DNA from 3 places in the Nocardiopsis alba genome. Region 2 is predicted to be linked to each of the others. Evidence: predicted binding sites of a transcription regulator. Region 2 holds the regulator's gene; each other region holds the start of a gene.
The links. The regulator LexA, encoded in region 2, represses DNA repair genes until DNA is damaged. The targets are predictions, from matches to a motif close to TCGAACANNTGTTCGA.

Region 1: recA (recombinase RecA) is a predicted target of LexA. The motif match lies at 5,619-5,634, and genes of this name have one in related genera.
Region 3: ruvC (crossover junction endodeoxyribonuclease RuvC) is a predicted target of LexA. The motif match lies at 5,652-5,667, and genes of this name have one in related genera.

Annotation. Positions count from the first base shown of each region.
Region 1 is NZ_BAZE01000001.1:660,256-670,810, forward strand. It holds gene TR33_RS02795 (amino acid ABC transporter permease) at 1-240, shown strand, start outside; gene TR33_RS02800 (amino acid ABC transporter permease) at 237-1,322, shown strand; gene TR33_RS02805 (S9 family peptidase) at 1,570-3,687, shown strand; gene TR33_RS02810 (regulatory protein RecX) at 3,805-4,395, opposite strand; gene recA (recombinase RecA) at 4,388-5,509, opposite strand; gene TR33_RS02820 (DUF3046 domain-containing protein) at 5,665-5,859, opposite strand; gene TR33_RS02825 (ATP-dependent helicase) at 5,983-10,500, shown strand.
Region 2 is NZ_BAZE01000012.1:154,105-164,659, forward strand. It holds gene leuS (leucine--tRNA ligase) at 1-868, shown strand, start outside; gene TR33_RS20735 (hypothetical protein) at 952-1,578, shown strand; gene TR33_RS20740 (hypothetical protein) at 1,575-2,228, shown strand; gene TR33_RS20745 (alpha/beta hydrolase family protein) at 2,233-3,324, opposite strand; gene lexA (transcriptional repressor LexA) at 3,382-4,056, opposite strand; gene nrdR (transcriptional regulator NrdR) at 4,758-5,285, shown strand; gene TR33_RS20760 (vitamin B12-dependent ribonucleotide reductase) at 5,445-8,258, shown strand; gene TR33_RS20765 (hypothetical protein) at 8,375-8,680, opposite strand; gene TR33_RS20770 (SPFH domain-containing protein) at 8,947-10,555, shown strand, end outside.
Region 3 is NZ_BAZE01000001.1:471,777-482,331, forward strand. It holds gene TR33_RS01980 (RelA/SpoT family protein) at 1-1,391, opposite strand, end outside; gene TR33_RS01985 (adenine phosphoribosyltransferase) at 2,035-2,589, opposite strand; gene yajC (preprotein translocase subunit YajC) at 2,708-3,016, opposite strand; gene ruvB (Holliday junction branch migration DNA helicase RuvB) at 3,330-4,385, opposite strand; gene ruvA (Holliday junction branch migration protein RuvA) at 4,413-5,030, opposite strand; gene ruvC (crossover junction endodeoxyribonuclease RuvC) at 5,079-5,627, opposite strand; gene TR33_RS02010 (PPOX class F420-dependent oxidoreductase) at 5,787-6,212, shown strand; gene TR33_RS02015 (YebC/PmpR family DNA-binding transcriptional regulator) at 6,313-7,059, opposite strand; gene pdxT (pyridoxal 5'-phosphate synthase glutaminase subunit PdxT) at 7,056-7,664, opposite strand; gene pdxS (pyridoxal 5'-phosphate synthase lyase subunit PdxS) at 7,809-8,720, opposite strand; gene TR33_RS02030 (hypothetical protein) at 8,937-9,479, opposite strand; gene TR33_RS02035 (glycosyltransferase family 4 protein) at 9,497-10,555, opposite strand, start outside.

The DNA.
Region 1 (10,555 bases), on a different contig from region 2:
CGCACCGTGGTCGGCCCGCTGGGCAGTGTGCTCATCGCTCTGATCAAGAACACGACCGTCGCCTCCGTCGCGGGGTTGGGCGTTCAGGAGGCGTCCCGCCAGATGAAGCTGATGTTCGACCAGGGCATCGCCCCGGTCCTGCCGACCTTCGTCGGCTTCGCGATCGGATTCCTGATCCTGACCCTGCCGACCGGTTACTTCTTCGGCTGGCTCGCCAAGCGTGTGGCGGTGGTCCGATGAGCGCGCAGGCGGTTCTCTTCGACGTCCCGGGTCCCAAGGCCCGGGCCCGCAACAGGATCTACTCGGTCCTCAGCCTGCTCCTGATCGCGAGCGGCCTGGCCGCCATCTACCTGGGTTTCAACCGGACCCTGGTGATGGTGTCCTCTCCGGGCGACCTGACGAACACGGCGATCTGGGCGGTCAACCCGAGCGGCCAGTGGGCCGCCGACCGTTGGGCGCCGTTCATCGACCCCTCCACCTGGACCAACTACGTCCTTCCGGGTCTGATGAACACCCTGACCGCCGCGCTGATCGCCTCGGTGCTCGCGGTGCTCTTCGGTCTGGTCTTCGGTATCGGCCGGCTCTCCGACCACTGGTGGATCCGTATCCCGGCCGGGGCCGTCGTGGAGTTCTTCCGCGGCATCCCGCTGTTGATGCTGATCTTCTTCACGATGGCCATCCCCATCGTGATGAACCAGGTGTTCGGTCTGCCTCCGGCCCAGTTCCAGGTGACCGCGCTGGCGGCCGTGGTGACCGGTCTGACCCTGTACAACGGTTCGGTGCTGGCCGAGGTGTTCCGCGCGGGCATCAACGCGGTGCCCAAGGGACAGACCGAGGCCGCGCAGTCCATCGGTATGACCAAGACCCAGACGATGTGGACGATCCTGATCCCTCAGGCCGTCACCTCGATGATGCCCGCGATCGTGGCCCAGCTCGTGGTCCTGCTCAAGGACTCGGCCCTGGGTTACATCATCGCCTTCCCGGAGCTGCTGCGTAACTTCACGCTGGTGGCCACCCGGGAGAACAACGTCATCCCGGCGGCGATCGTCTGCGCGATCATCTACATCGTCATCAACCTGTCGCTGAGCCGTCTGGCGATCTGGTTGGAGCGTCGCAACGCGCGGCGGGGCAAGCCCTCCGCCAAGGCCACCGCCGCCGGCGGGGCCCCGGTCGCCGTGAACGGCGCGGCCGCGACCCCCACCGGTGACGAGGCGGCCGGGATCGCTCCCTCGGAGCCCCGGAACGAACCGCTCCCCGACGCGGAGGAGCGGGACGGACGGGACGACGACGGAACGGACGGCGACGGCTCCCAGAAGAGCTGAGTCCGCCGGAACCGACCTTCCCGAAGGCCCCGGCGAACCACGCTCGCAGCGTGGTTCGCCGGGGCCTTCCCCTATGGGGCGGCCCCTCATCGGGCATGGCCCCGGGAAGGTCGGGCGTTCCGGTCGCTCACCGGGCCCGTGGCCCGATGCGGCCCCGGAGACCGGTGATCCTGACTGCACAAGGCGGCCTCCCTGGCATTAAGGTCGATATGTCATCTGAAAGCACTCGACCCTTCCTGAGCGGGACATGTCTGAACTGTCGAGCCCCCACGGCTCCTGGCCCTCGCCCATCAGCGCCGGTGACGTCGCCCGAGGAGTGCGCCTTCCCGCCTACCCGTCCGTTCGGGGCGACGAGGTGTGGTGGGAGGAGTACCGCCCGGACGAGGACGGCCGCACGACCCTGATGCGGCGGGACGCGGACGGGACCGTGCACGACCTTCTTCCCTCCTCCTGGAGCGCGGGCACCAGGGTCCACGAGTACGGAGGACGCTCCTACCTCCCGGTCCCCCGCCGTGACGACAAGGCTATCCCCCGGATGGGCGTGGTGTTCTCCGCCCGTGAGGACCAGCGTCTGTATCTGCTGGAGCGCGGCGCCAAGGAACCCGTCCCGCTCACCCCCGAACCCGCGACCCGGGCCACCGTACGCTACGCCGACCCCGCCCTGTCCACGGACGGCAGGCACGTGTTGTGCGTGCGAGAGGAGCACACCGACGGGGAGGTCCGCCGCTCCATCGTCTCGGTCCCCCTGTCCGGCCGAGGCGCCCAGACCCCCTCCGCCGTTCGCGAACTGGTCTCCGGGGCGCGCTTCTACGCCTCCCCTTCCCCCTCCCCCGACGGCCGGCACCTGGCCTACGTGCGTTGGAACCACCCCCGGATGCCCTGGGACGGTACGGAACTGCGCGTGGGAGAGGTGACCGACTCCGGGCTGATCGGGGAGTACACCCTCAAGGGCGGGGTCGACGAGTCCGTCCTCTCCCCAGTCTGGGCCGACGACGAGACCCTGTACCTGGCCTCGGACTGGCCCGGGTTCTGGAACCTCTACCAGGCCGGGCTGAAGGGTCAGGCCATCGCCCTGTACCCGGCCGAGGAGGAGTTCCACGCGCCCCCGGGCCGCCTGGGCTCGCGCTCCTTCTGTGTACTGGACTCGGGACGTCTGGTGACCCTGCACGGGGACGTCTCGATGAGACCGAGCGTCTACGACCCCGACACTCTGGACCTGACCGGGATCTCCACCGAACTCACCTCCTGGTCGCAGGTGGACACCGACGGGACGAGCGTGGTGGCCGTGGCCGCCTCCGCCGACACCTCCCCCTGCGTCGTCCGGCTCGACCCGGAGCGCCGGAGCGTGGAGGTCCTGCGTCGTTCGATGACCGAGGGCCCCGACCCCGCCTACCTGCCGACCCCGATCCAAGAGACCCTCCGCGGACGCTACGGGGCGACCGTGCACGCCAACGTCTACCCTCCCACCCACCCGGACGTCACCACCGAGGGACCGGCCCCCTACGTGGTGTGGGCCCACGGTGGCCCCGTGAGCCACGCGGGTCGGGAACTCGACCTGGTCAAGGCCTACTTCACCAGCCGAGGGATCGGCGTGGTGGACGTGAACTACGGCGGTTCCACCGGGTACGGGCGCTCCTACCGTCGCCGCGTCAACAAGGAGTGGGGCGTCGTGGACGTGGCCGACTGCGAGGCCGCGGCCCGCGCCCTGGTCGAGCGCGGCGTCGCCGACCCCGAACGTCTCGCCATCCGAGGCCCCAGCGCGGGCGGATTCACCGCTCTCTCCGCGGTGACCGGCGACACCTTCGCCTGCGGGGTCTCCTATTTCGGGGTGACCGACCTCCTGGGACTGACCCGGACCACCCACGATTTCGAGTCGCGTTTCCTGGACAGCCTGGTGGGCACCCTCCCCGGCTTCGTCGAGACCTACCGGGAGCGGTCGCCGATCAACCGGGTCGACGAGATCGACGTACCGGTCCTGCTGCTCCAGGGCCTGGACGACCCGGTCGTCACCCCGGACCAGGCCTTCCGCATGGCGACCGGTCTGGGATCGCGCGGCGTACGGCACGCGCTCTTGGAGTTCGAGGGAGAGGCCCACGGGTTCCGCGGCGAGGAGGCGCGCGTGCGCTCCCTGGAAGCGGAACTCGCCTTCTACGGCGAGGTGTTCGGGTTCGAGACGGACGTGCCGTCCCTGGAATTGAGCACCGTCCCGCCAGAGCCCCGGGTCGAGAGGGCCGAGGCGACGACGGACGAGGCTGTGGGTGAGGACGAGGAGGACGATCTCCCCGTCGCGGAACGACTTCCCGAGGTCACCCCGGCCGCCGGGGTCGACGCCGAGACCGGAGAGCCCGCGCGGCCTCGGGAGTGAGAACGTTCGGGCCCGTACGGGCCCGACGAACCGAGGGCATGCGCTCGGTGGCCGCTTCGGCCCGTGTCCACACGGGCCGGGAGCGCTCGGGCCGCCGCGAGGGGTGGAGCGGCCTCCTCACAGGTCCGGGTCGGCGAGGAGGTCGCTCTCCTCGCCCTCGGCCTCCAGCTCCTCGCGGACGAGGCGATAGGACATCCCCGCCGGATATCCCTTGCGGGCCAACGCCCCCAGGGCACGTCGGATCCGTACCTCCTGGTCGCGCCCCCGGGTGCCGGCCAGTTTCTTACGGGCCAGGGCCCGAGCGGCCTCCCGCTCGTCCTCGTCGTCGATCTCGGCGACCGCCTCCCGTACGGTCTCCTCCTCCACGCCCCGGGTGCGCAGCTCTCTGGACAGAGCACGACGGGACAGACCACGGCTGTGGTGTCGGGAGGAGACCCACCCGCGCGCGAAGGCCGCGTCGTCGATCAGCCCGGCCTCCTCGATCCGGTCGAGGACCCGCGTCACGACCTCCTCCTCGTAGCCCCGACGGTGCAGGGAACGGTCGAGTTGGGCGCGGGTGCGCGGAGAGTGCGTGAGCATACGCAGGACCAGGTTCCGGGCCTTGTTCTCCATGTCCTCTCCGGACGGGCCCGCGGGCCCGTCCGGGGACTCGTCGGCGTTCACCGGATCCCGTCCGGTGCGGTCGGACGACCGTCGCCGCTCAGGCATCCGTCGCGGGCGCCTTCGCGGTCTTGACCGTCGTCTTCTTGGCCGGAGCGGCCTTGGTGGCGCTCTCCTTGGCCGGTTCGGTCTTGACCTCGTTCTCGGGGCCGGAGGCGCTGTCGTCGCCCGAGGGCACGCCCAGCTTCTCCTTGATCTTCTTCTCGACCTCGTTGGACATGTCGACGTTCTCGCGCAGGAACTTGCGGGCGTTCTCCTTGCCCTGTCCCAGCTGGGTGCCCTCGTAGGTGTACCAGGCGCCCGACTTGCGCACGATGCCGTGCTCGACACCGAGGTCGATCAGGCTGCCCTCACGGGAGACCCCGACACCGTAGAGGATGTCGAACTCGGCCTGCTTGAAGGGCGGCGCGACCTTGTTCTTGACCACCTTGACCCGGGTCCGGTTGCCGACCGCGTCGGTACCGTCCTTGAGGGTCTCGATCCGACGCACGTCCAGACGGACCGAGGCGTAGAACTTGAGCGCACGTCCGCCCGAGGTGGTCTCGGGGGAGCCGAACATGACTCCGACCTTCTCGCGAAGCTGGTTGATGAAGATCGCGGTGGTACCGGTGGAGTTGAGCGCGCCGGCGATCTTGCGCAGCGCCTGCGACATCAGCCGGGCCTGGAGACCCACGTGGCTGTCGCCCATCTCACCCTCGATCTCGGCCCGGGGCACCAGGGCCGCCACGGAGTCGATGACGATGATGGAGATGGCGCCGGAGCGGATGAGCATGTCGACGATCTCCAGCGCCTGCTCACCGGTGTCGGGTTGGGAGAGGAGGAGGTCGTCGGTGTTGACGCCGATCTTCTTGGCGTACTCGGGGTCCAGGGCGTGCTCGGCGTCGACGAAGGCGGCGATACCGCCCTGTTTCTGGGCGTTGGCCACCGCGTGCAGCGCGACGGTGGTCTTACCGCTCGACTCCGGGCCGTAGATCTCCACGACCCTGCCCTTGGGCAGTCCTCCGATGCCCAGGGCCACGTCCAGCGCGATGGCGCCGGTGGGGATCGCCTCGATCGGCGGGCGGTCGTCGTCGCCCAGGCGCATGACGGAGCCCTTGCCGAACTGCCGCTCGATCTGCGCGAGCGCTGTTTCGAGAGCCTTGTCTCGGTCTCCAGAAGCCACGGGATTCCCCTGTTGGGTCGATGCTTTCTTCTTCATGATGCGCATGACGCTACGCGCTCGGTACGACAATCGCGACGCTCAACGTCCGCTCTCGGTGCACCCACCCTACCCGAACTCCTGTTCGATTCAGGGCCGGCACTCCGTGCCTTCTCCGTTCAGCGGGCCGTCGCGGGGAGGTCGAACGCGTCGCACACGGCACGCCAGACCTCCTTGGCCGCGATCCCGTCGGCCAGGGCGCCGTCGACGGTGCGCGAACCGAGCCCCTCGATCACGTAGTCCTTGGCCAGACTGTGCGCGTAGGCCTCGCCGAACTGCTCGTACATGTTGTTCCAGAAAACGGTGAGTCTCATCGGCCCCAGTATGGGTGATCGCCGCCCCCTCACGGAGGTCGTCCACAGGACGGATCGCGTCGCTTCGGGAGGCGGGCGTGTCCTCGCCCCCGTTCCGTCACCGGTCTTGGGCAGACTGACCGGATGACCGATGTGACCGATCCCCTGGCACCCTTCGGCCCGGCGACGCGGACCTGGTTCGAACGGGCCTTCCCCTCCGGCCCCACCCCGGCCCAGGCCGAGGCCTGGGCCTCGGTGTCCCGAGGCCTGGACACCCTGGTGGTGGCCCCCACCGGTTCGGGGAAGACCCTGTCGGCCTTCCTGTGGGCCCTGGACCGGCTGTCGCACACCCCTGTGCCGGAGGAGCGTTCTCACCGGTGCCGGGTGGTGTACGTGTCCCCGCTGAAGGCCTTGGCCGTGGACGTGGAGCGCAACCTGCGCCGCCCCTTGGCCGGGATCGCGGAGGAGGCCGAGGCGTCGGGCGAGTCGTTGTCCCCGGTGACCGTGGGCGTCCGCACCGGGGACACCCCCGCCCGGGAGCGCCGCGCGTTGGCCTCGCGCCCGCCGGACGTCCTGATCACCACGCCCGAGTCCCTGTTCCTGGTGCTGACCTCCAAGGCCCGGGAGGGGTTGGCGGGGGTGGAGACGGTCATCATCGACGAGGTGCACGCGCTCGCCGGGACCAAGCGAGGGGCCCACCTGGCGTTGAGTCTGGAGCGGCTGGGCGCCTTGACGGAACGTCGTCCCCTGCGGATCGGTCTGTCGGCCACGGTCCGCCCCCGTGAGGCCGTGGCCGGATATCTGGGCGGGGCACGGATCGTCGCCCCGCCGGACACTCCGAGGATGGAGCTGAGGGTGGAGGCCCCGGTCCCGGATCTGGACGAGCCGGGCGGCCCGCCCTCCCCGTCCGAGGGGGCGACGTCAGACGCCGGGGCACGAGGGTCGGTATGGCCGCACGTGGAGCGCCGGGTGCTGGACCTGGTGGAGGCGCACCGCTCCACCATCGTGTTCACGAACGGTCGCCGCTCCGCCGAGAGACTGTGCGCCCGCGTCAACGACCTGTACGCCGAACGCGTCGGCGCGACCCTGCCCGTCGAGGAGGTCGCCGCGCTGGTCTCCGGACAGTCGGGGCAGGGCCGGGGAGGAGAGGCCGTCATCGCCAGGGCCCACCACGGGTCGATGTCCAAGGCCGAGCGGGCACGGATCGAGGACGACCTCAAGGCGGGCCGGCTGCGCTGCGTGGTGGCCACCTCCAGTCTGGAACTGGGGGTGGACATGGGCGCCGTCGACCTGGTGGTGCAGGTGGGCGCTCCCCCGTCGGTGGCGAGCGGTCTGCAACGGGTGGGGCGCGCCGGCCACCACGTGGGCGAGGTGTCGCGCGGGGTGTTCCTGCCCACCCATCGAGGCGATCTGTTGGCCTCCGCCGTGATCGCCGGTCGGATGCGCGAGGGCGGGATCGAACGCCTGGAGGTGCCGCGCGATCCGTTGGACGTGCTGGCGCAGCAGATCGTGTCCATGGTGGCGATGGACGACTGGACGGTGACGGATCTGGCGGCGTTGGTACGCCGGGCCTCTCCGTACGCGGACCTGTCCGATCGGGTTCTGGACGCGGTGCTGGACATGGTGTCGGGGCGTTACCCGTCGGACGAGTTCGCCGAGCTGCGCCCCCGTCTGGTGTGGGACCGGGAGGAGGGGATCCTGCGGGCCCGCCCGGGGGCCCAGCGACTGGCCGTGATCGGCGGCGGGACGATCCCGGACCGGGGGCTGTACGGGGTGCACCTGGTATCGGACGGGTCGGGAGGGGCTCCCACCAGGGTGGGCGAGCTGGACGAGGAGATGGTGTACGAGTCGCGGGTGGGCGACGTGTTCGTCCTGGGTTCGTCCTCCTGGCGGATCGAGGCGATCACCGCCGACCGGGTCCTGGTCTCTCCGGCGCCGGGGCGACCGGGGCGGCTGCCGTTCTGGAAGGCCGACACCACGGGGCGTCCCGCCGAGCTGGGCCGCGCGGTGGGGGCTCTCGCGCGTGAGCTGGGTTCCCGGTCGGAGGAGGAGGCGCTGACGCTGGCCGGTGAGAGCGGGGCGGGCCCCTGGGCCGCGGAGAACCTCGTGGCCTACGTGGCCGAACAGCGCGAGGCCACGGGCGAGGTCCCCGACGATCGCACGGTGGTGATCGAACGCTTCCAGGATCAGGTGGGCGATTGGCGCGCGGTGGTGCACTCCCCCTGGGGCGCCCGGGTGAACGGGCCGTGGGCGATGGCGATCGCCGCCGGGCTCCGGGAACGGTTCGGAATCGACGCGCGGGTGGTCCACGGTGACGACGGGATCGTGCTGAGCCTTCCGGACGTGGCCGAGGGCGGGATCGGCCGTCTCGGCGAGCTGGTGGACCTGGTGTCCCTGGACCCGGAGACGGTGGAGGGGACCGTCGCCGAGGAGCTCACCGGGTCGGCGCTGTTCGCCTCCCGGTTCCGCGAGTGCGCGGCGCGGGCCCTGTTGTTGCCCAGGCAGAGGCCGGACCGTCGGATGCCCTTGTGGCAGCAGAGGTTGCGGGCCGGGCATCTCCTGTCGGTGGCGGGACGGTACGGATCGTTCCCGATCGTGTTGGAGACGGTCCGCGAGTGCCTGCGCGACGTGTTCGACGTACCGGCGTTGACGGAGCTGTTGACCGACCTCCGGGCGCGACGGATCCGTGTGGTGGAGGTGCGCACCCCTCGGGCCTCTCCTTTCGCCCGGACGTTGTTGATGGAGTACACGGCCGCGTTCCTGTACGAGGGGGACGCCCCCGCGGCGGAGGCGCGGGCCCAGGCGCTCACCCTGGATCCGTCGTTGCTGCGGGACCTGTTGGGCGGCGCGGATCTGCGGGAGCTGTTGGACCCCGAGGTCGTGGAACGCATCGACGGTCTGTTGCAGCGGACCGCCGCCCCGGTGCGGGACGAGGAGGGGACGGCCGACCTGCTGCGCGAGGTCGGACCGTTGAGCGACGAGGAGGCCGAGGCCCGAGGGGTCCGCCGGGAGTGGCTGCTCGATCTGGAACGGGCCGGACGCGCGGTGCGCGCGAGGGTGGCCGGGGTGGAGCGCTGGTGCGCGGTGGAGGACGTGGCCCGTCTGCGCGACGCCTTGGGAGTCCCACCGCCTCCGGGGGTGCCCGAGGCGTTCCTGGAGCCGGTGGAGGCCCCGCTGCTCGACCTGGTCTCCCGGTACGCGCGCACGCACGGACCGTTCACCGTGGAGGAGGCGGCGTCCCGGCTCGGGGCGGAGGACGGCGTGGTGGAGGAGGCCCTTCGGACCCTGGAGGATCGAGGTCGGCTGTCCCGGGGCGGGTTCCGGCCCGGCGGTTCGGGGACCGAATGGTGCGAGGTCGACGTGCTGCGCCGGTTGCGGCGCGGGTCGATCGAACGGTTGCGTCGCGAGGTGGAGCCGGTCGCGCCCGAGGCGTTGGCGACGTTCGTCCCACTGTGGCAGCGGGCCGCTCCGGGCGAGCGGTCACGCGGTCCGGACGCGGTGTTCGAAGCGGTGGAGTCGCTGAGGGGGACCCCTCTGGTGGCGTCGAGCCTGGAGTCCCTGGTGCTGCCCGCCCGTGTGGAGGGGTACGTCCCGGCGGAGTTGGACGCCCTGACCCAGGCGGGAGAGGTGCTCTGGGCCGGCGCGGGGTCGTTGCCGGGCGGGGACGGGCGGCTGATGCTGTTCCCCGCCGAGGACGCCCCGTCGCTGACGCCCGAACCCGTCCCGCCGGAGGAGGGGTCGATGACGGCGACCGTCCTGGAGGTCCTGCGGGGCTCGGGGGCCCTGTTCTTCCGGGACGTCGCCGACCGCGCCGCCCGTGCGTCGGGGGGCGCGTCGGTCTCCGACGCCGACCTGGTGGCGGCCTTGTGGGAGCTGGTGTGGGCCGGATGGGTCACCAACGACACCCTGGCCCCGCTGCGCGCGTCGTCGGGTTCGGGCCCCGTGCCGAGGCGTTCGTCCTCGCGCGGGCGTCGACGTCCGACGTTGCCGACCCGTTCGGGCCCTCCCACCGTGGCCGGGCGTTGGTCGTTGCTGCCCGCCCCCGACCCGGACCCGACCCGGCGCGTACTGGCACGGGTGGAGTCCCGGCTGGAACGCGACGGTGTGCTGGTCAAGGGGCGGCAGGGCCAGGGGTTCACTTCGGACGAGTATCGGGTGCTGCGCTCCCTGGAGGAGGCGGGCCGGGTCCGTCGGGGGTACTTCGTGAAGGGTCTGGGCGGGGCCCAGTTCGCCCTTCCCGGAGCGGTGGACCGGCTGCGCGCCTCGTCCCGCGAGGCGTCGGACGGGGCGTTGGATCCCGTGGTGCTGGCCGCCTCGGACCCGGCGAACCCGTTCGGCGCCGCACTGCCCTGGCCCGAGGCCGCCCGGAGCGGGGAGGGCGGCCGTCCGGGGCGCAGCGCGGGGGCCGTGGTGGTGATCGACGGAGGTCGGCCCACCCTGTACCTGGCGAAGGGCGGGCGGACGGCCACGACGTTCGGGGCCTCTCCCGAGGCGTTGGTCCGGGCGACCCGAGCGGTGGCCGGGCTGATCGGCGAGGGCTCGCTGGAGTCGTTGACGGTGGAGCGTGCCGACGGCGGGGAGGTGTTCGGCACCCCGTTGGACGCCGCTCTGGTGGCGGCGGGTTTCCACGTCACCCCCAAGGGGCTGCGGATACGGCGTTGATCGTCGAGGTGGGCCGGGCTCCGGAGGAACGACCCGAAGGTCCTGTTTGAGAGAA
Region 2 (10,555 bases):
CGACCACTACATCGGCGGTAAGGAGCACGCGACCCTGCACCTGATGTACGCGCGCTTCTTCACCAAGGTGCTGCACGACATGGGCATGCTCGACTTCACCGAGCCCTTCGCCCGTCTGACCAACCAGGGTCAGGTCATCAACGAGGGCCGGGCGATGTCCAAGTCGCTGGGCAACGGTGTCGACCTGGGCAAGGAGATCGACGCCTACGGTGTGGACGCGGTCCGCCTGACCATGCTCTTCGCCTCCCCGCCCGAGGAGGACGTGGACTGGGCCGACGTGTCCCCGACCGCGGCCCTGAAGTTCCTCAACCGGGCCTACCGCGTCATGCACGAGGCGGGCGCCGCCGGTACGCCGGGCGCGGACCCCGCCACCGGCGACGTCGAACTGCGCCGGATCACCCACCGCTCCATCGACCAGATCACCGCCCTGATCGAGGACAAGCGCTTCAACGTGGCGATCGCCCGTTGCATGGAGCTGGTCTCGGCCACGCGCAAGGCGATCGACTCCGGCCCCGGAGCCGGGGACCCGGCCGTGCGCGAGGCCGCCGAGTTCGTGGCCGTGGCCCTGTCGCTCTTCGCGCCCTACGTGGCCGAGGAGGGCTGGGAGAAGCTGGGGCACGTGGGCACCGTGGCCGCCGGGAACTGGCCCGAGGCCGACCCGGAGCTGCTGGTCCAGGAGACGGTCACCTGTGTCGTCCAGGTGCAGAACAAGGTCCGCGACAAGCTGGCGGTGGCCCCCGACATCTCCGACGAGGAGCTGGAGCGTCTCGCCCTGGCCTCGGAGAAGGCCCAGGGGTTCATCGGTGACAAGACGGTCCGCAAGGTGATCGTCCGCGCGCCCAAGCTGGTCAACATCGTCGTCGGCTGACGCGCCCGACGGGGGCGGTGGTCGCGACGGTGATCACCGCCCCCTACGGTTGTCCTGAACACGTATTGGGAGGCGGTGGCCGAGTGGGCTCTTCGGCGGCGGGTGGTGGGCTTGGACCCCGACCGTGGACGCGGGCGCTGATCATCGGGGCGGGGGCCGTGCTGCTCGCGGGGGCGGCCGTCGGCGGTGGTCTCGTACTCGCCGGGGACGATCCCGACCGGCCCGACGGGGACGACGTCCTCGCCTCGGCGCCCACGTGCGCGTCGATCCCCGAGGACGCGGTGCTCTCGGCCCTTCCCGGAGCGACCCCCGAGACCGAGGGCCACGGCCCCCTCGCCGGCGGGGAGAGCAGCACGTGCGTGTGGACCTCCCTGGCCCCCGACGGAGAGGGGCGGGGTTCCCTGCGTGTGGACCTGTCCGCGCGCTTCACCGACGCCTCCGCCGAACCCGTGGTCACCGGCGAGCGGGCGGCGGTCCTGGCCCGTGACGCCGCCGTCCCGGTCCGCGGGGAGCAGGTCGACCTGGCCGGAGGAACCGAGGCCGGGGTCTGGCGCGGACGACTGCCGGGCACCGCCGAACTCGCCTTCCAACGCGACAACATGCTGGTCCGGGTCTCCTACGTGGGGGAGGCCGACGGGGAGCCGGTGTCCTTCGGCAGGGCACGCGACACGGTGGTGGACTTCGCGGCCCGGCTGGAGGAGACCCTGTGAGCGTTCCCCCGTACGGGGCCGCCGACCCGGGGACACCGCCACCGCAGAGCCGTGTGTTCGCCACCACCGCCCTGGTGGTCCTGGCCCTGATCGTCCTGGCCGCCTCCGGTCTCCTGGCCTGGTACCTGTTGACCTCGGGGGGTGAGCGCGGAGAATTCGAGGCCGCCCCCGAATGCGGGATCGGGCGGACCGAGGTCCTCGACGAGATCGTCCCCGACCACCGGCTCGAGGTCGAGGAGACCGTCGGTACCGCTCAGGACACCTTCGGTACCGGCTGGCAGTGCCGCTGGGCCACCCCGGAGGGGGAGGGCGCCTCCGTGCCCGCCGCCGCCACCCTCGTCCTGGTGGCCGCCCCGGTCGAGGGAGGGCCGGACGTCGCCTCCGGCACCCTCTCCTCCACCGCGCAGGGGCACGAGCCCGAACCGGTCGACGACCTGGGGGACGAGGCGCTCCGGTGGGTCGAGACCGGGGCCTTCGAGGTGGGCTGTACCGGGGTGCGGGTCTCCAACCTGTACGTCGAGACCTGCTACACCGCCGCCACCGACTACGAGGCCACCGGATCGGTCGACGGGGAGAGCGCGGCCGAGGACGCCGAGCGTCTGGCCCGTTCGATCGTGGCCGAGCTGCCCGAGGGCACCGCGGCCGACTGAGGGCTCACCAGAGCCCGTCGACGAACCTCTCCAGGGCCGGGGCCACGTCGGGGGAGAAGGGCCGGTCGCCGTCGAGGGCGGCCGCGCCGGGGGAGTCGTCGTACTCGCGCAGGACGTGGTCGGTGCCGGGCAGGTCCACCCGCTCGGCGTCCTCGAACCCGGTCATGAGCCGATCGATCTCGTCCCGGGGGATCTGGGCGTCCTCCTCGCCCCACAACACCAGGACCGGGGTGTCGTCCGGCAGGTCGCGGGCGAGGTCGACCGGGTCGAAGGCGTCGATCCAGGCGAGGAAGTCCTGGTTCTGAGGCGCGAAGATCCCGGTCGGGTCGTACATGTCCAGTTCGTCTCCGGCGCGGACGAGGGCGCGGGCCGTCCGGATGTCGGAGAGGATCATCGCGGCGTCGGACTCGTTCACGGCGCCCTGGGCCTCGGCGGTGCGGACCTGCTCGGTGATCTGTCGGTCGATGACGTCGAGCATGCGGGCCCCGGGCGGGGCGGCCAGCACCAGGGCGGGGTCGGCGTCCTCCAGCACCTCTCGGGCGCGCAGGGCGAACAGGGCGCCTTCGCTGTGGCCGACGATCAGGGTGCGTTCGGGGTCCACCTCGGGCTGGGCGATCAGCTCCTCGTAGGCGGCGGCCATCTGGGCGTCGAAGAGCAGGGGATCGATGTCCTCGCCCATGGCCTCGACGGTCTTCTCGTCCCAGGTGTCGGGGTCGCCGCTGCCGAACTTGTCGTAGCGCAGGGAGGCCACCCCGGCGCCGGCCAGGACCCGGGAGAGGTTGAGGTTGGTGTCGGCCTCGGGGCGGCCGTCGCTGTTGCCGTTCCGGTTCGTCGGCCCGCTGCCGGAGATGATGAGGGCGCCCGGCACCGGCTCCCCGTCCGGGGATTCGGGGTGGGTGAAGGAGCCTTCGACGGTGAACCCGCCGCCCTCGAAGGTCACGTCGCGGCCGTCGGCGGAGAGCCCGGGAGGTTCGGGCCCCTCGTCGCCGGGGGAGCAGGCGGAGGCGGACAGCGCGACGGCGATCACGGCCGACGTGAGGAGGGTACGTCGGGAGGAACGGTCGGGGAGGGCGGGAACACGGACACGAATGGACACGTTCTTCAGAGTATCGGCCGGTCCGTGGGCCGCGCCCTCCACCGTTCGCGGAGGGGGTCAGACGCGGCGCATGACCGTGACGACCTTGCCCAGGATGGTGGCCTCGTCGCCGTCGATCGGCTCGTAGGCGTCGTTGCGCGGCATCAGACGCACGTGACCGTCGGCCCCGCGGTGGAACACCTTCACGGTGGCCTCGTCGTCCAGCATGGCCGCGACGATGTCGCCGTTCTCGGCGTTGGGCTGCTGGCGGACCACCACCAGGTCGCCGTCGGTGATGGCGGCGTCGGTCATGGAGTCGCCGACCACGGTGAGCATGAACAGACGCCCCTCGCCGACCAGCTGACGGGGCAGCGCCAGGACGTCCTCGACCGACTCCTCGGCCAGGATCGGGCCGCCCGCGGCGATCCGTCCCACCAAGGGCACCGAGGCGGCGCGGGTGGCGTCGGCGGTGAGCTGGTCGTGGGTCAGGCTCTGGCCCTCGTCGCGGCCGGGAACGCACAGTTCCACGGCGCGTGGCCGATTCTGGTCACGGCGCAGGTAGCCCTTGCGCTGGAGCACCTTGAGCTGGTGGGCCACGCTGGAGGGGCTGGAAAGGCCGACCGTCTCGCCGATCTCCCGGATCGAGGGCGGATAACCGCGTTCGCGAACATAACGCTGGATGCAGTTGAGAACGCTCTGTTGGCGCGCGGTGAGTTTGGGGGCGACGGGCGTGACACCGCCCGTGTCACCCACGGGCGAAAGAACGGTGGTGTTTCCGGAGTGATCGGCTCCGGGGTTGTCCTCCGGCACGGCCGGGCCTCCTCGGTGTTCGGTTCGGTCAGGGCCTGTTCGGGTGTCCGGTGCCGGCCCTGCCGACCGGCTGGTCCGCGGGGTGGTGAAACCGGCGTGAAAACAAGGTCAAGATTAGTCGTTGCACACGGTGATATCAAACAAGCGTTCGAGGGTCGTGGAGATATGACCGGGCCTTTTCGATGGACGTTTTCGGGTCCCCTCGATCGGGCGTTCGCGCGTCTTCGTCCGAGGGTGTTCGGCCAATGTCGAAAACGGCTTTCCGGGGGTCGGTCCGAGGGCGGTATGGGGTTCGTCTCGTGGAAGTCGGTCGAGGGTCCGAACGGGCCGGAAAGGCCCGCCTCGTAAGGGGCGGACGCCGCTCCGGCGGATCGCCGGACGGAGGGCGCGCGCCCTCCGTTCCCGTAGTCTTGACGCCGGTGTCCGGCACCGCCCCGCCCCCGTCTCCACCCCCCTCTCCGAGCGCCCCGCGAGGGTCCTCGACGCGAGCCCGGGAACACGCCGTCGTCAAGGTTGCGACCCGCGCTGCGGAGGGCTAGGTTCGACCACAACATCTGGTGTTGCCGATGGGGCTTGCGCCTAGAAGTTGTGGTTAAGTAGACCTACGGGTCGTTGTTCGGGTCGAGGGAAGCAGGTGAACCGGGATGCACTGTCCGTTCTGCCGCCATCCGGACACCCGGGTGATCGACAGCAGGTCCACCGACGACGGCGCGGCCATCAGACGCCGCCGCACCTGCCCGGTCTGCGAACGCCGCTTCACCACGCAGGAGACCGTCCTGCTCATGGTCGCCAAGCGCTCCGGGGTCACCGAGCCCTTCAGCCGCACCAAGGTCATCGCCGGCGTCCGCCGCGCCTGTCAGGGGCGCCCGGTCTCCGAGGACGCCCTCGCCAAACTGGGGCAAAAGGTCGAGGAGGAGATCCGGTCCAGAGGCGTGGCCGAGGTCCCCGCCCACGAGATCGGGCTGGCCATCCTCGGCCCGATGCGCGACCTGGACGAGGTCGCCTACCTGCACTTCGCCAGCGTCTATCGGGGCTTCGAGAGCCTGGCCGACTTCGAGGCCGAGATCGCCGGTCTGCGCCGTGACCGAGGGGAGGACCCCTCGAAGCGGGAGGAACCGTCCGAGGGGAACGGATCGCCCCGACCCGCGATCGACACCACAACTTCGGGCTAGCAGTCCGGACGTCCATCGCGACGTCCGGAGCCATCATCCCGGGTGGTCGACCTCACGGCGAGGGAGCACGCCGCCGTGGTCGACCCACCCCGCCACCAGGGACATCCGCGCGGGCATCAGCGTTTCCGCGCACGATCAGTATTTCGGGGAGACTCCGTCATGACGGAAACCACCAGCGGCCCTACGGGACGCAAGGGCAAGGGGTCGCGCAAGGGCCTGAAGATCAAGCGGGTCTTCACGACCGCCGGTACCCACCCCTACGACACGCTGGAGTGGGAGCGTCGGGACGTCGTCATGACGAACTGGCGCGACGGCAGCGTCAACTTCGAGCAGCGCGGCGTGGAGTTCCCCACGACCTGGTCGGTGAACGCGACCCAGATCGTGGCCAGCAAGTACTTCCGTGGCGCGCTCGGCACCCCCGAGCGCGAGTGGAGCCTCAAGCAGCTCATCGACCGCGTCGTCGGGGTCTACACCGACACCGGTCGTAAGAACGGCTACTTCGCCTCCGACGAGGACGCCGAGGTCTTCGACCACGAGCTCAAGTACGCGCTCGCCCACCAGCTCTTCAGCTTCAACTCGCCGGTCTGGTTCAACGTCGGCACCACCTCCGCCCAGCAGGTCAGCGCCTGCTTCATCCTGTCCGTCGACGACACCATGGAGTCGATCCTGGACTGGTACAAGGAGGAGGGGATCATCTTCAAGGGCGGTTCCGGCGCGGGTGTGAACCTGTCCCGCATCCGCTCCAGCAAGGAACTGCTCACCTCGGGCGGCACCGCTTCCGGTCCGGTCTCCTTCATGCGCGGCGCCGACGCCTCCGCCGGGACCATCAAGTCCGGTGGCGCCACCCGCCGCGCGGCCAAGATGGTCGTGCTGGACGTCGACCACCCCGACATCGAGGAGTTCGTCGAGACCAAGTCCCGCGAGGAGCACAAGATCCGTGCCCTGCGCGACGCCGGCTTCGACGTGGACCTGGGCGGCGCCGACATGTTCAGCGTCCAGTACCAGAACGCCAACAACTCGGTCCGGGTCTCCGACGCCTTCATGCGCGCGGTCGAGACCGAGTCCGACTTCGGTCTCACCTCCCGTACCACCGGCGAGGTCATCGCGACCGTCGACGCCAAGGGCCTCTTCCACCGCATGGCCAAGGCCGCCTGGGAGTGCGCCGACCCGGGCATCCAGTACGACGGCACCATCCAGGACTGGCACACCAACCCCGAGACCGGTCGCATCTCCGCGTCCAACCCCTGCTCGGAGTACCTGTCCCTGGACGACTCCTCCTGCAACCTCGCCTCGATCAACCTGCTCAAGTTCCTGCGCGAGGACGACACCTTCGACGTCGAGCGGTTCACCCGGCTCACCGAGCTGATCATCACGGCGATGGACATCTCCATCACCTTCGCCGACTTCCCGACCGAGAAGATCGGCGAGACCACCCGCGCCTACCGTCAGCTGGGCATCGGCTACGCCAACCTGGGCGCCCTGCTCATGGCCACCGGTCACGCCTACGACTCCGAGGGCGGCCGCGCGGTCGCCGCCGCCATCACCTCGCTGATGACCGGCGCCGCCTACCGCCGTAGCGCCGAGATGGCCGGGGTCGTGGGCCCCTACGACGGCTACAAGCGCAACGAGCAGGCGCACAAGCGGGTCATGCGCAAGCACGCCGCCGCCAACGACGACCTGCGCACCATCGGCACCCTGGAGGAGCCCATCCACGCCGCCGCCACCGGCGAGTGGGCGGAATGCCTCAAGGTCGGCGAGCGCAACGGTTGGCGCAACGCCCAGGCCAGCCTGCTGGCGCCCACCGGCACCATCGGCTTCATGATGGACTGCGACACCACCGGCATCGAGCCGGACTTCTCGCTGGTCAAGTACAAGAAGCTGGTCGGCGGCGGCTCCATGCAGATCGTCAACCAGGCGATCCCGCGGGCGCTCAAGAACCTGGGCTACCAGGACGAGCAGATCGAGGCGATCGTCGAGTACGTCGCCGAGAACGGCCACGTGGTGGACGCCCCGTCCCTGCGCCCCGAGCACTACGAGGTGTTCGACTGCGCGATGGGCCGCCGCTACATCCAGCCCATGGGTCACGTGCGCATGATGTCCGCCGTGCAGCCGTTCCTGTCCGGCGCGATCTCCAAGACGGTGAACGTGCCGGAGGAGGCGACGGTCGCCGACTTCGAGCACATCTACTTCGAGGGCTGGCGTCTGGGGCTCAAGGCCCTGGCCGTCTACCGCGACAACTGCAAGGTCGGACAGCCCCTGTCCACGGCCAAGACCGAGGACAAGGCCGAGGAGAGGACCGAGTCGGCCCCCGAGGTCGTCGAGGTGCCCCGTCCGGTCCGTCGTCGTCTGCCCAAGAAGCGGCCGAGCGAGACCACCTCGTTCTCCGTGGGCGGCGCCGAGGGTTACATCACCGCCGGCTCCTACCCGGACGACGGTCTGGGCGAGGTCTTCATGAAGCTCGGCAAGCAGGGCTCGACCCTGGCCGGTGTCATGGACGCCTTCTCCATCGCGATCTCCATCGCCCTCCAGTACGGGGTCCCGCTGGAGACCTACGTGGAGAAGTTCACCAACATGCGCTTCGACCCGGCCGGTATGACCGACGACCCGGACATCCGCATGGCGCAGTCGGTGGTGGACTACATCTTCCGTCGTCTGGCGCTGGACCACCTGCCCTACGAGGAGCGCGCGGCCCTGGGCGTGCTGTCGGCCTCCGAGCGCGAGGCGCAGCTCAACGGCGAGGACCCGGCCCAGATCGCCGCCCAGGTGGAGTCCTACTCCCAGTCGGCCTCCACCGGCGCGGCCACGACCGAGTCGGCCCCGACCGCCCCGGCCGAGGCGGAGGAGAAGCGGGCCCCGGCCTCCGAGGGTTTCGTGGCGGACGCTCCGCTGTGCATCACCTGCGGGACCAAGATGCGTCCCTCCGGTAGCTGCTACGCCTGCGAGGGCTGCGGCGCCACCAGCGGTTGCAGCTGATCCGAGGCCTCTAGAGGCGATACGAGACCTCTAGGGACCGAGTGATCGAGGGGGAGCCGCGCGGCGTCTCCCCCTCTTCGTCGTCTCCGTGTCCCGTGGACGTTCCGAGGGGACGGTCAGTCGCCCTTCCGGTCGCCGACGACGGTGGCGACGGCGGCGGTCGCCGCGGTCACCCCGAGCACCGAGGGCCAGGCGCCGACCTTCTTGGCCAGGGGGTGGGAGAGGCCGAAGGCCCCCACGTAGAGACCGGTCAACGCTACGGCGGTGCCCAGACCCGAGCGGCGACGCCAGGTCTCGAAGGCGGCGGCGCCGCACGCGGCCAGGACGGCGCCGCCCAGCGGCCTGTTGCCGGTGGCGCGGGCCACCGAGTAGCCGCCGATCAGACCGGCGCTGGTCAGGGCGGCACTGGGTAGTGCGGTCATCGGGATCCTCCCCATGGATGTGTTCCGTCCCTTTCGACGGTAGCCCCCTCCTCGGCGGGTCCTCGGGCGGCTCGCATGTAGAGGTCGGGGAGAGGTCGCATTACGCTCCAGCCACGGATCTGTGTTTCGGTTTGTCCGCATGGCACTCTTATGTTCTGGCCACTATCGCCTGTTCGCGTACGAAATCCGCTCTCACCTGGAACCCGAGCGGTGTACGCCGCGTCGAAGTCGTCAGTTCCCGCTGTTCCAGAATGGAGTGCTTGCCTATGTCGTTCGCGCAGACAGTGCGCGGTGCGGCCGGTGCGATGGCCCAAGGGGCCGATCCGCGTCAGGCCGTCACCGACGCGGTCCAACAGGCCGCGGGCCAGATGTCCGGATCGGGCTCCCAAGGGTCCGGACAGGGCTCGGAGGGCGGACTCGACCCGCGCGACTTCATCGCCGCGCGTGAGCAGGGCACCTCCGTCGACACCCGCATCGAACAGAAGACCACCTCGCTGAACAACGCGGGCGAGGCGCTCAACCGCAGCTACTACGAGCGCGGCTCCGGCGGCCCCGTCCACGTCATCTGCCCGATGGTGATCCCCCGGGGACGCACCTTCGTCACGATGCTCCCCGCCATCGTCCTCATCGCCCTGGGGCTGGTGGGCACGGTCGCCGTCGTGGTTCCGGAGACGGTCACCCTGGGGAGCAACCCGCTGCTCCACCCCTTCTTCGGCCTCCACTACTGGCTCGTCACCCTCGCCGTCACCGCCTTCATGTGGTGGCGCCAGGGCATGGTGATGGTCCCCGAGGGCTGCCAGGCGATCGTCACCCGCTTCGGCAAGATGGAGAACCTCTTCCAGCCGGGTCGGGTCACCCTGCTCAACCCGTGGAAGCGCGTCTCCTACATCGTCAACACCACGCGCGAGTACCCCTTCAACGCCCCCATCCGCTCCGCCCCCACCAAGAGCGGCGTGCAGGCCTCCGTCGACCTGTTCGTGCAGTTCAAGATCGAGAACGCCACGGACTTCGTCTACACCCTGGGCGGCGTGCCCGGTTTCCAGGAGAAGCTCAACAACGCGATCTCCGAGACGACCCGGAGCCTCATCTACGAGCAGGAGGCCTCGGCGATCTACGACATGGTCGGCGAGTCCACCCACGGTCTCCTGGAGGCCCTCAACCGGCAGTTCAGCGGGATCGTCGTCCTCACCAGCGCGAACATCACCCACGCCGAGCCCTCCAGCCAGGAGTACCGGATGGACCTGGCCGCCCCGGAGATGGTGCGGGTGGCCAAGGACGCCTACACGTTCGAGTACGAGCTGCAACTGCGCAAGGAACAGAACGAGGGTGACCTGAACAAGGAGCTCGCCACCCTCAACGAGACCCTGTCGGCGATCCAGGCCGACATCGCCCAGTACCAGGCGCAGATGGACACCGCCCTGGAGCGCGAGACCAACCGGGCCCGTGCCCTGGCACGGCAGCGCTTCGTGGAGGCCGAGTCCGAGGCCAACGCCAACTCGGCGCTCCTCCAGGCCCAGGCCCTGGACATCCGCGCCGTCAGCGCGGCCGAGGCCCCGGAGATCCTCAACTACCGCTTCCGGGAGAACCTCCTGGACAAGCTGGAGGCGGTCGCCGACAGCCTGCCCCAGGTGCTGCGCATCGGCTCCGGAGACGCGGCCAGCGTCGACTACCTGCGCATCGCCCAGGAGATCATCGGCCAGGCCGACACCGCCCTGTTCTCCGACGAGGACATGGCCGCGATCCGCGGTCGCCTCGGCGAGATCCAGGACCGGATCGCCCGGCGTCAGCAGGAGATCGAGGAGATCGTCGAGGGCGACTCCGAGGACGTCCGCGGCCCGGCCGCGGAGGACCCGGGACAGGACCTGGTCGAGGAGA
Region 3 (10,555 bases), on a different contig from region 2:
TTGAGCCAGTCGCGGCTGGGGCCGGCGTCTGGGTCCTTGGAGGTGAGGATCTCCACGGTCTCGCCGTTGTGCAGCTCGTTCTCCAGCGGCACCAGACGTCCGTTGATCCGGGCCCCGACCGTGCGGTGGCCCACCTCGGTGTGCACCGCGTAGGCGAAGTCGACGGCGGTGGCCCCCTGCGGAAGGGAGATGACGTCGCCCTGAGGGGTGAAGACGAACACCTCCTGCACCGACAGGTCGAAGCGCAGCGATTCCAGGAACTCGCCCGGGTCCTTGGTCTCCTGCTGCCAGTCGATGAGCTGGCGCAGCCACTGCATGTCGGTGGTGCCCTTGGCCTTGGCGTCGCCGCCGGTGTTGCGGTCCTCCTTGTACTTCCAGTGCGCGGCGATGCCGTATTCGGCGCGTCGGTGCATCGCGCGGGTGCGGATCTGGAGTTCGACCGGGTTGCCGGAGGGGCCGATGACCGTCGTGTGCAACGACTGGTACATGTTGAACTTCGGCATGGCGATGTAGTCCTTGAACCGGCCCGGCACCGGGTTCCATCGCGCGTGGATGGTCCCCAGGGCCGCGTAGCAGTCCCGGACGCTGTCCACCAGGACCCGCACCGCGATGAGGTCGTAGATCTCGTCGAAGCCGCAGTTGCGGGCGATCATCTTCTGGTAGATCGAGTAGTAGTGCTTGGGCCGGCCGCGTACGGTCGCCTTGAGCTTGGACTCGCGCAGGTCGGCGGAGACCGCCTCGATGACCTCTTGGAGGTAGACGTCGCGGCGGGGCGCGCGTTCGGAGACCAGACGGGCGATCTCGTCGAAGCGCTTGGGGTAGAGGGTGGCGAAGGCCAGGTCCTCCAGCTCCCACTTGATGGTGTTCATGCCCAGGCGGTGGGCGAGCGGCGCGAAGATCTCCAGGGTCTCGCGGGCCTTCTTCTCGCGCTTGGCCCTCTTGGGCAGGTAGCGCAGGGTGCGCATGTTGTGCAGGCGGTCGCACAGCTTGATGACCAGGACCCGGATGTCGCGGGCCATGGCCACGACCATCTTGCGGACCGTCTCGGCCTGGGTGGCCTCGCCGTACTTGACCTTGTCCAGCTTGGTGACGCCGTCGACCAGTTCGGCGATCTCGTCGCCGAAGTCCGCGCGCAGCTCGTCGAGGGAGTAGTCGGTGTCCTCGACGGTGTCGTGCAGCAGGGCGGCGGCCAGGGTGGCCTCCTGCATGCCGAGTTCGGCGAGGATGGTGGCGACGGCGAGCGGGTGGGTGATGTAGGGGTCGCCGCTCTTGCGTTTCTGGTGACGGTGGTGGTGGGCGGCCACCTCGTAGGCGCGCTCGATCAGCCGGACGTCCACCTTGGGGTGGGTGGCCCGCACCGTCTTGATCAGTGGTTCGAGCACCGGGTTCATCGTCACTCCCCGCTGAGCGCCGAGTCGGGCGAGCCTTCTGCGTACTCGCACCGTGGAGGGGGTGGTGGAGGTCGCCTGGCGCCCCGGGATCTCCCGCCCCGAGACGTCGGAGGGCGCCGCATGCTCCGCGGCGCCCTCCGGGCGGTCCCCCTGTGGTCTGTCGGCGGTCGTGGCACGATCGCCATCGGTGTGCCCTCCGGGCACGTCGGCGCGAGCGCCTTGTGGGGCCTGTGGGGCACGGTCCCTCTCGAAGGTACGTTCGGCCGTCTCGGACGGGTTCGCCCGCTCCTGCTCACGTGCGGACGTCGCTCCGGTCGAAACCACTTCGTTTGGCATGCCTACCTCCCGCGGATCCGCCCGGTGGAGCCGGCGTTCGCGGGCTCGGCTTCCGGTGCACGTGTGTCATCAGGGCCGTTCGCCGACGCGGCCGCCGCGGTTCACCTCTTCCCACCAGTCTAGTGGGCCCCGCCCCGAGCGGGCGGGGAGCGGTCCGACCCCCTCGCGTCCCTCGTTCCCACCACTTCGGTGGTACGCGTGGTGACCCGGGTCACCAGGTACGTCACACCGAGTGTCGGAGTAGATCAACGAGGACGGACCGTCGCGCTATTCCCCGTGAGGCGACAGCCGAGGAGAGGATCTCCGGTCAGACCGAGAGGAGGATGTGCGGCTCCACGTCGGGCAACATCTCGCGCCCTCGGAGCGCTGCGAGCTCCATCAGGACGGAGAATCCCACGACCGTACCACCCGCCTTGCGGACCAGCTCCACCGCGGCCCTGCCGGTGCCGCCCGTCGCGAGGACGTCGTCGACGATGAGCACACGGGCGCCCGGAGCGATCGCGTCGGCGTGGATCTCGACGGTCGCGGTGCCGTACTCAAGATCATAGGACCGGTCGATGGTCTTCGCGGGCAGTTTCCCGGCTTTGCGCGCGGGAACGAAACCGGCGCCCAACGCCATCGCGATCGGGGCGCCGAAGATGAACCCCCGCGCCTCCAACCCGACGACGTGGTCGACGCCCTCCGCGCGGAAGGGGGCCGACATCCCGTCGACGGCCGCGGCGAAGGCCTCCCTATGGGCGAGCAGCGGGGTGATGTCCTTGAACAGGATCCCCTCGTGCGGGAAGTCGGGGACGTCACGGATCCGGGACTCGATCAGGGCGAGGTCCACGGCGATCTCCGGGGTCACGGTGTCGTCGGGCATGGCGGGTGGTGCCTTCTTCTATGGGTCGGTTCGATGGGGTCACCGAACGACGGCGGTACCGGACCCGGAGTGCCGGGGCCGGTACCGAAGTCTGTGGTGCGTCCCGTGGGACGGGTGTTCAGCCCTTGGGCTTGTCGTCGTCGCCGAAGTCGGGACGGTCCTCGACCGGGGTGTCGTCGGCGGCCGGGGTGATGACCTCGCCGACACCGGCCTTGAGCATGCGGATACGGGTGCCCGGAGCGATCTCCAGCAGCACGTCCTGGTCGTGGATCTCGACCACGGTGGCGAAGATGCCCGCCTTGGTCATGACCTCGACGCCCGGGACCAGTGCGCTCTGCATCTGCATCTCCTGCTGGCGACGCTTCTGGTTCGGGCGCCAGAAGAGCAGCCAGAAGACCAGGAGGATCAGCACGAAGGGAAGCAGCATGCCGAAGATGCTCTGCTCACCCTGAGCGGCGTCTGCGAGATTAGTAAGGCCCTGCACGGGGGCGTCCTTCCTGACGTTTCTCGTGGGCGACGGCTGCCGGTTGGGACACCCGCGACGACCACCTTTCGGGCCGCCCCGACCACGGCGGTCGGTTTCCTACCCGGGGTGTACAACGCACCAGGGTGTCAACTCGTTCCGCCGATGTCGAAACGACATCTCACGGGGCGATCCCCGCTCTCGACCGGTTCGCCCAGTTTACGTGGCGGGGGTCACCGACCACCAACCTCCAGGGTTCGACCCGCTAACGGTTCGTTCACGCGGCCCCGGTGTCGGCGGCGTCCTCCACGCGGCCCGCGCCGAAGGCGGCGTCGGGCGGAGGGGTCAGCCCCATGTGCTCCCACGCCTGGGGGGTGGCGACCCGACCGCGCGGGGTGCGGGCCAGGAAGCCGGAACGGACCAGGAAGGGTTCGGCGACCTCCTCGACGGTCTCCGCCTCCTCCCCCACCGACACGGCGAGGGTGGAGAGCCCGACGGGGCCGCCGCGGAACCTGCGCATCAACACGTCCAGGATGGCCCGGTCCAGTCGGTCCAGCCCGAGGGCGTCCACCTCGTACAGGTCGAGGGCGGCCCGGGCGTTGTGGAGGGTGAGGTCCCCGTCCCCGCGCACCTCGGCGTAGTCGCGCACCCGGCGCAGCAGCCGGTTGGCGATACGGGGCGTGCCTCGGGAGCGGCCGGCGATCTCCCGAGCGGCCTCGGGGTCCAGGGGAGCGCCCAGCAGTCCGGCCGAGCGGTACAGGATGCGCTCCAGTTCGTCGGCGTCGTAGAAGTCCATGTGCGCCGTGAACCCGAAGCGGTCGCGCAGCGGGGCCGGGAGCATACCGGCCCGCGTGGTCGCCCCGACCAGGGTGAAGGGGGCGATGTCCAGGGGGATCGCGGTCGCGCCGGGCCCCTTGCCGACCACCACGTCGACACGGAAGTCCTCCATGGCGACGTAGAGCATCTCCTCCGCGGGGCGGGCCATGCGGTGGATCTCGTCGAGGAAGAGGACCTCTCCTTCTTGAAGGGTGGACAGCACCGCCGCCAGGTCCCCGGAGCGTTCGATCGCCGGGCCGGAGGTGATGCGCAGCGGCACGCCGAGTTCGGCCGCGATGATCATGGCCAGGGTGGTCTTGCCCAGCCCCGGGCCACCGGACATGAGGATGTGGTCGGGCGCCCGATTCCGTCGCTGGGCGCTGTGCAGGACGAGGGAGAGCTGTTCGCGGACCCGTTCCTGGCCGACGAAGTCCTCCAACGAGCGGGGGCGCAGCGCCCCCTCCAGTCGACGTTCGTCGACGTCGGCCTCGGGCGAGACCGCCTCGCGTTCGTGCATGTCCGTCGCCTCCTCTCCTGAAGGTCCCTAGATCCGGCTGAGCTTGCGCAGGGCGCTGCGCAGCAGGACCGTGACGTCGTCGGTGTCGGCGGCCTCGTCGGCCACGGCCGAGGCGGCGGCCTCGGCGTCCTTGGCCGACCAGCCGAGGTTGACCAGGCCGGAGACCACCTGGCCGCGCCAGGCCCCGTTCGCCCGGCCGTTCGCCGTGCCCTCGGTCCCGGGCAGGGTGCCGTCGGTGCCGATGGGCGCGTCGAGTTTGCCGCGCAGCTCCAGCACGATGCGCTGGGCCCCCTTCTTACCGATGCCGGGGACCCGGGTCAGGGCGGCGGTGTCCTCGGTGTGCACGGCCTGGCGCAGGCTGTCGGGGCTGTGCACGGCGAGCATGGCCAGGGCCAGTCGGGGGCCCACCCCCGACGCGGTCTGCACCTGCTCGAACACGTGCTTCTCGTCGTCGTCGACGAAGCCGAAGAGCGTGAGGGAGTCCTCCCGCACGACCAGGCTGGTGGCGACGGTGCCCTCGTCGCCCACGTGCAGTCGGGACAGGGCCGACGGGGTGCACTGGACGGTCATGCCGACACCGCCGACGTCGATGACGGCGCTGCCCGCGCCGCGTGCGGCCACCCGGCCGGTGAGGAACGCGATCATCTGCTGTGGGCACCGGGAGGGGCGCCCGTCTCCTTCCTGGGGGCGGTGTCACCGGCCCCGCGCGCGGCGGGCCAGCTCCACCTTGCGGGCGAAGTCCTGTTGGGCCTGGGCGACCCGTGCCTGGGCGCCGCCACGCCAGATGTGACAGATGGCCAGGGCCACCGCGTCGGCGGCGTCGGCGGGCTTGGGAGGTCCGTCGAGTCCGAGGATACGCGCCACCATGGTGCCGACCTGCGCCTTGTCGGCTCGGCCACTGCCGGTGATGGCGGCCTTGGCCTCGCTCGGCGTGTGGGTGGCCACGGGCAACCCCCGGCGGGCGGCGCAGACCAGGGCGAGGCCGCTGGCCTGGGCGGTGCCCATGACGGTGCTGAGGTTGTGCTGGGCGAAGACGCGTTCAACGGCGACCGCCTCGGGCTCGTACTCGTCGAGCCACTCCTCGATCCCGCGTTCGACGGCGAGGAGGCGCTGCGGGAGTTCGGTGTCGGGCGAGGTCCGGATGGCGTCCGCGGACAGCAGGCGCAGGGGGCGTCCGATGGACCCCTCGACCACCCCGATCCCGCAGCGGGTCAGCCCCGGGTCGATCCCCAGCACGCGCACGTGGTCACCTGTTCCCTCGGTCCGTCGAACGTTCGTTCGCACCATGCTAGCGGCGCATGACGACAGCGCCGTCGCGCACACGCGCGGCCTCGCGGGGAAGGCGACGAAGGCGCGTGTCGGGGTCGGGGGCCGGCACCTCTCCGGACCTAGCGTGAGCTCATGACTTCCATCGAGGATTCCGAGGTCCGTGACTTCCTGCTCCAGGGGACGCGTACCGGCAAGGTCGCCTACACCTCCGCCGACGGCCGTCCGTTGGTGGCACCGGTGTGGTTCGTCATCGACGGCGACGCGCTGGTCTTCAACACCGGGAAGGAGACGGCCAAGGGACGTTCGATCGCGCGCGACCCCCGTCTCACCCTGCTGGTCGACCTGGAGGAGGATCCCTACGGGTTCGTCCAGGTCCAGGGCGAGGCGGAGGTGTCGGAGGATACGGGCGAGCTGTTGCGCACCGCCACCGCGATCGCCCGCCGCTACATGGGGCCCGAACGCGCCGAGGAGTTCGGAAGGCGCAACGGGGTGCCCGGCGAACTGGTGGTGCGGCTGCGTCCCACCAAGGTGATCGCCGCGATGAACATGACCGGCTGAGGGTCGGACGTACGAACGCCTGTGGCCGTCCCCGGAAGGGCACGGCCACAGGCGTCACCGGCCCCGGGGCCGGTCGGTCACCGCGATCGAGCGGCCGGGCTCAGAGCTCGGCCATGACCTCGTCGGGGATGTCGGCGTTGGTGAAGACGTTCTGGACGTCGTCGGAGTCCTCCAGGGCGTCCACGACGCGCAGGACCTTCTTGGCTGTCTCGGCGTCGACCGGGACCTCCATGCTCGGCAGCCAGTTGGAGTCGGCCGAGTCGTAGTCGATGCCGGCCTCCTGGAGCGAGGTGCGCACCGAGACCAGGTCGGTGGCCTCGCAGATGATCTCGAAGGAGTCGCCGATGTCCTCGACCTCTTCGGCGCCGGCCTCCAGGACCGCCATGGTGACGTCGTCCTCGTTGGTGCCCTCCTTGGGCACGATCACGACGCCCTTGCGGTTGAACAGGTACGACACCGATCCGGCGTCGGCCATGTTGCCACCGTTACGGGTGACCGCGACGCGCACCTCGGAGGCCGCGCGGTTGCGGTTGTCGGTGAGGCACTCCACGAGCAGGGCCACACCGCCGGGGGCGTAGCCCTCGTACATGATGGTCTGCCACTCGGCGCCGCCGGCCTCCTCGCCGGAGCCCCGCTTGCGCGCACGTTCGATGTTGTCGGCGGGGACCGAGTTCTTCTTCGCCTTCTGGATGGCGTCGTAGAGCGTCGGGTTCCCGTCGGGGTCCCCACCACCGGTACGCGCGGCCACCTCGATGTTCTTGATCAGCTTGGCGAAGAGCTTGCCGCGCTTGGCATCGATGACGGCTTTCTTGTGTTTGGTGGTGGCCCACTTGGAGTGGCCGCTCATGCGTGTCCTTTCACGATGTCGACGAAGAGGCGATGGATGCGCGTGTCGCCGGTGAGTTCGGGATGGAAGGACGTGGCCATCAGGCCGCCCTGTAGTACGGCGACGATCCTACCGGCCTCGCCTGGACCGGGTACGCGTCCGAGGACGGTGACCTCGGGTCCCACCCGTTCCACCCAGGGCGCCCGGATGAAGACCGCGTCGAAGGGCTCGTCCCCGATCCCGTCGATCCGCACACCGGTCTCGAAGGATTCGGTCTGACGTCCGAAGGCGTTGCGTCGGACCGTCATGTCGATCCCGCCGACGGTCTCCTGGCCGGCCGTGCCGCCGAGGATCTCGTCGGCGAGCATGATCATGCCCGCGCAGGTGCCGTAGGCGGGCATCCCGGCCGCGACGCGCTTGCGCAACGGGTCGATCAGGCCGTACCTGCGGGCGAGTTTGGACATGGTGGTGGACTCGCCACCGGGGATGATCAGCGCGTCCACGGAGTCCAGGTGCTCCGGGGACAGGACCTTCCCGGTGGATACGCCCAATGTCTCCAGGACGGCGACGTGCTCGGCGACGTCGCCCTGGAGGGCGAGGACACCGATGGTGGGTGCGGCGGTCAAAAGCGGCCTCACTCGGCTGACGGAAGGGGACCATGGTACTGGCGGGGAGGGTGTACGGGAACGGCCGAGGGCCGGGAGAGCGTGGTCGCACCGCTCTCCCGGCCCTCGGACACCGGGCGGGGGCGAGGCCGAAGGGGCCTCGCGTCACCAGCCGCGTTCGGCGTAACGCTGGGAGTCGGACAGGTCGTCCAGGTTGATGCCGACCATGGCCTCGCCCAGGCCGCGGGAGACGCGGGCGATCACGGCGGGGTCCTCGTAGTGCAGGGTGGCCTGCACGATGGCGTCGGCGCGCTTGGCCGGGTCGCCGGACTTGAAGATGCCGGAGCCGACGAAGACGCTCTCCGCTCCGAGCTGACGCATGAGGGCGGCGTCGGCCGGGGTGGCCACACCGCCGGCGGAGAACAGCGGCACCGGCAGCTTGCCGAGACGGGCCACCTCCTTGACGATCTCGTAGGGGGCGCGCAGCTCCTTGGCCGCGCCGAAGAGCTCGGGTTCGTCGAGGGTGCCCAGGCGCTTGATCTCACCGTTGATGGAGCGCATGTGACGGGTGGCCTCGACGACGTTGCCGGTGCCGGCCTCGCCCTTGGAGCGGATCATCGCGGCGCCCTCGGCGATCCGGCGCAGGGCCTCGCCCAGGTTGGTCGCGCCGCAGACGAAGGGAACGGTGAACGCCCACTTGTCGATGTGGTAGGCCTCGTCGGCGGGGGTGAGGACCTCGGACTCGTCGATGAAGTCCACGCCGAGGGACTCCAGGACCTGGGCCTCAACGAAGTGCCCGATGCGGACCTTGGCCATGACCGGGATGGAGACCGCCTCGACGATGCCGTCGATCATGTCCGGGTCGGACATGCGGGCGACGCCGCCGTCCTTGCGGATGTCGGCGGGGACCCGCTCCAGGGCCATGACGGCCACGGCACCGGCGTCCTCGGCGATCTTGGCCTGCTCGGGGGTGACGACGTCCATGATGACGCCGTTCTTGAGCTGTTCGGCCATGCCGCGCTTGACCCGCTGGGTGCCGACGGCGTTGTCGGGGCTGTTCGATGCGTTGTTGGCCACGGTGATGGGCTCCCGTTTTCGTCTGCTGGTTGGCTCGACCCGGCGTCCGGGGCGTGGTCCGTTCGGGTACGGACCGGCGACCGCGCATGGGCGGGTGAGGACCCGGCGCGTCCCCTGGAACGACCGACCCACCATCCTAGTTCCACCGGTTTCGGCGCCTTTGACCAGATCGGTGTTGTGCGCGCCCGTTCCACTCCGAACCGGAGCGCGCGGCATTCACCGCGAGGTCGTACCGCTTCTCCCCGGAGAGGGGCGCGGGGCCCGATCGTCCATCTCGAAGTAGTCCGGGAGCGCGGCGGTCCCGGCCAGACGCAGGAGCCGGACCAGGCGGGAACGGCGTGCGCGTCGGGTGTCGGAGACGGCGTCGTTGTGGAAGACCCTGGCGAGGTGGACCCCGCGCGCGGCGCGCAGGACCTCCTCCCGACGGGCCCGGGTGTCCTCTCCCACACCCTCCACCGGGCGGCCGTCGAGGGCGTCGCGCAGGGCGACCGAGAGCGCGCTCTCCACGAGTTCGCGTTCCCCCTCCCCCGCCCGGCTCGCCCGACCGGCGACCTCGGCGAGGGTACGGGCCGAGGCCGGGTCGGGGCCTCCGGAGGCGGCCAGGTCGAGTACGGCCGCGGCCCTTCTCAACAGGGCGGCGTCCAGAGCGGCCCACGCGGTCTCCACCCGGTGGTGGAGACGGTCGAGGCGGGTGGCCCGCCAGGACAGGTAGAACCCCAGGAGCACCAGGACCAGCAGGGCGCCGGCCACGACGGCCACGAAGAAGACGTCGTCGGTCAGGGCCGCTCACCCCTGCGCAGCAGGGCGGAGGCCCAGCGGCCTCCTCCGGTCCGGACTCCGCCGGAGCGCTCCCGTCCCAGCACGGTCTCGTACACGTGCGCGATGTCGGCGGCGACGGTCTCCCAGTCGTAGGCGCGCACCGCGTCCCGGGCCGCGCGGGACAGGCGGTCCCGTCGCCTCGGATCGTCGAGGAGCGCCGCGGCCCGATCGGCCAGATGGTCGGGGTCTCCGGCCCGGAAGAGCTCCCCCGCCCTCCCCCCGTCCAGGACCGCGCCGAAGGCGGGGATGTCGCTGGCGACGATGGCCGCACCGGCGGACATCGCCTCCGTGAGGACGATGCCGAAGCTCTCTCCACCCAGGTTGGGGGCGCAGAAGACGTCCGCGGAGTGGTAGGCGCGGACCTTGTCCGCCTCGTCGAGGCGACCGAGGAGGACCACGCGTTCACGCAGGTCGTCGGGGACCTCGGACAGGTCGGCCCGCCCGGGTCCGGCCACGAGCAGCCGCAGACCGGGCCGGTCCCGGGCCAGCCGGGTGAAGGCCTCCAGCAGGACCCCCAGTCCCTTGCGCGGTTCGTCCAGCCGGCCCAGGAAACCGATGGAGCCGCCCTCCCCCGGCCAGCCGGGCAGGGGCTCGGCGTGGGCGAAGCGTCGAACCGAGACCCCGTTGGGGATGAGCACGGCGTCTCCCCCCAGATGTTCGACGAGGGTGCGGCGGGCCGCCTCGGAGACGGCCACCCGGGCGTTGATCTTCTCCAGGGCCGAGCGCAGGGCGGTGGAACCGGCCGTCATCGCGCGCGACCGGGGGTTGGAGGTGTGGAAGGTCGCGACGATGGGGCCGTCAGCGGCCCAGCACGACAGCAGGGACACACTGGGGGCGGCGGGCTCGTGAATGTGCAGGATGTCGAAGCGGCCCTCCGCGATCCAGCGACGGACCCGGGACGCCGAACGGGGACCGAACCCGATCCGGGCGACCGACCCGTTGTAGGGGACCGGGACGGGCCGACCGGCCGGGACCAGGTAGGGGGGCGGTTCGTGGTCGGTGTCGCCGACCGGTGC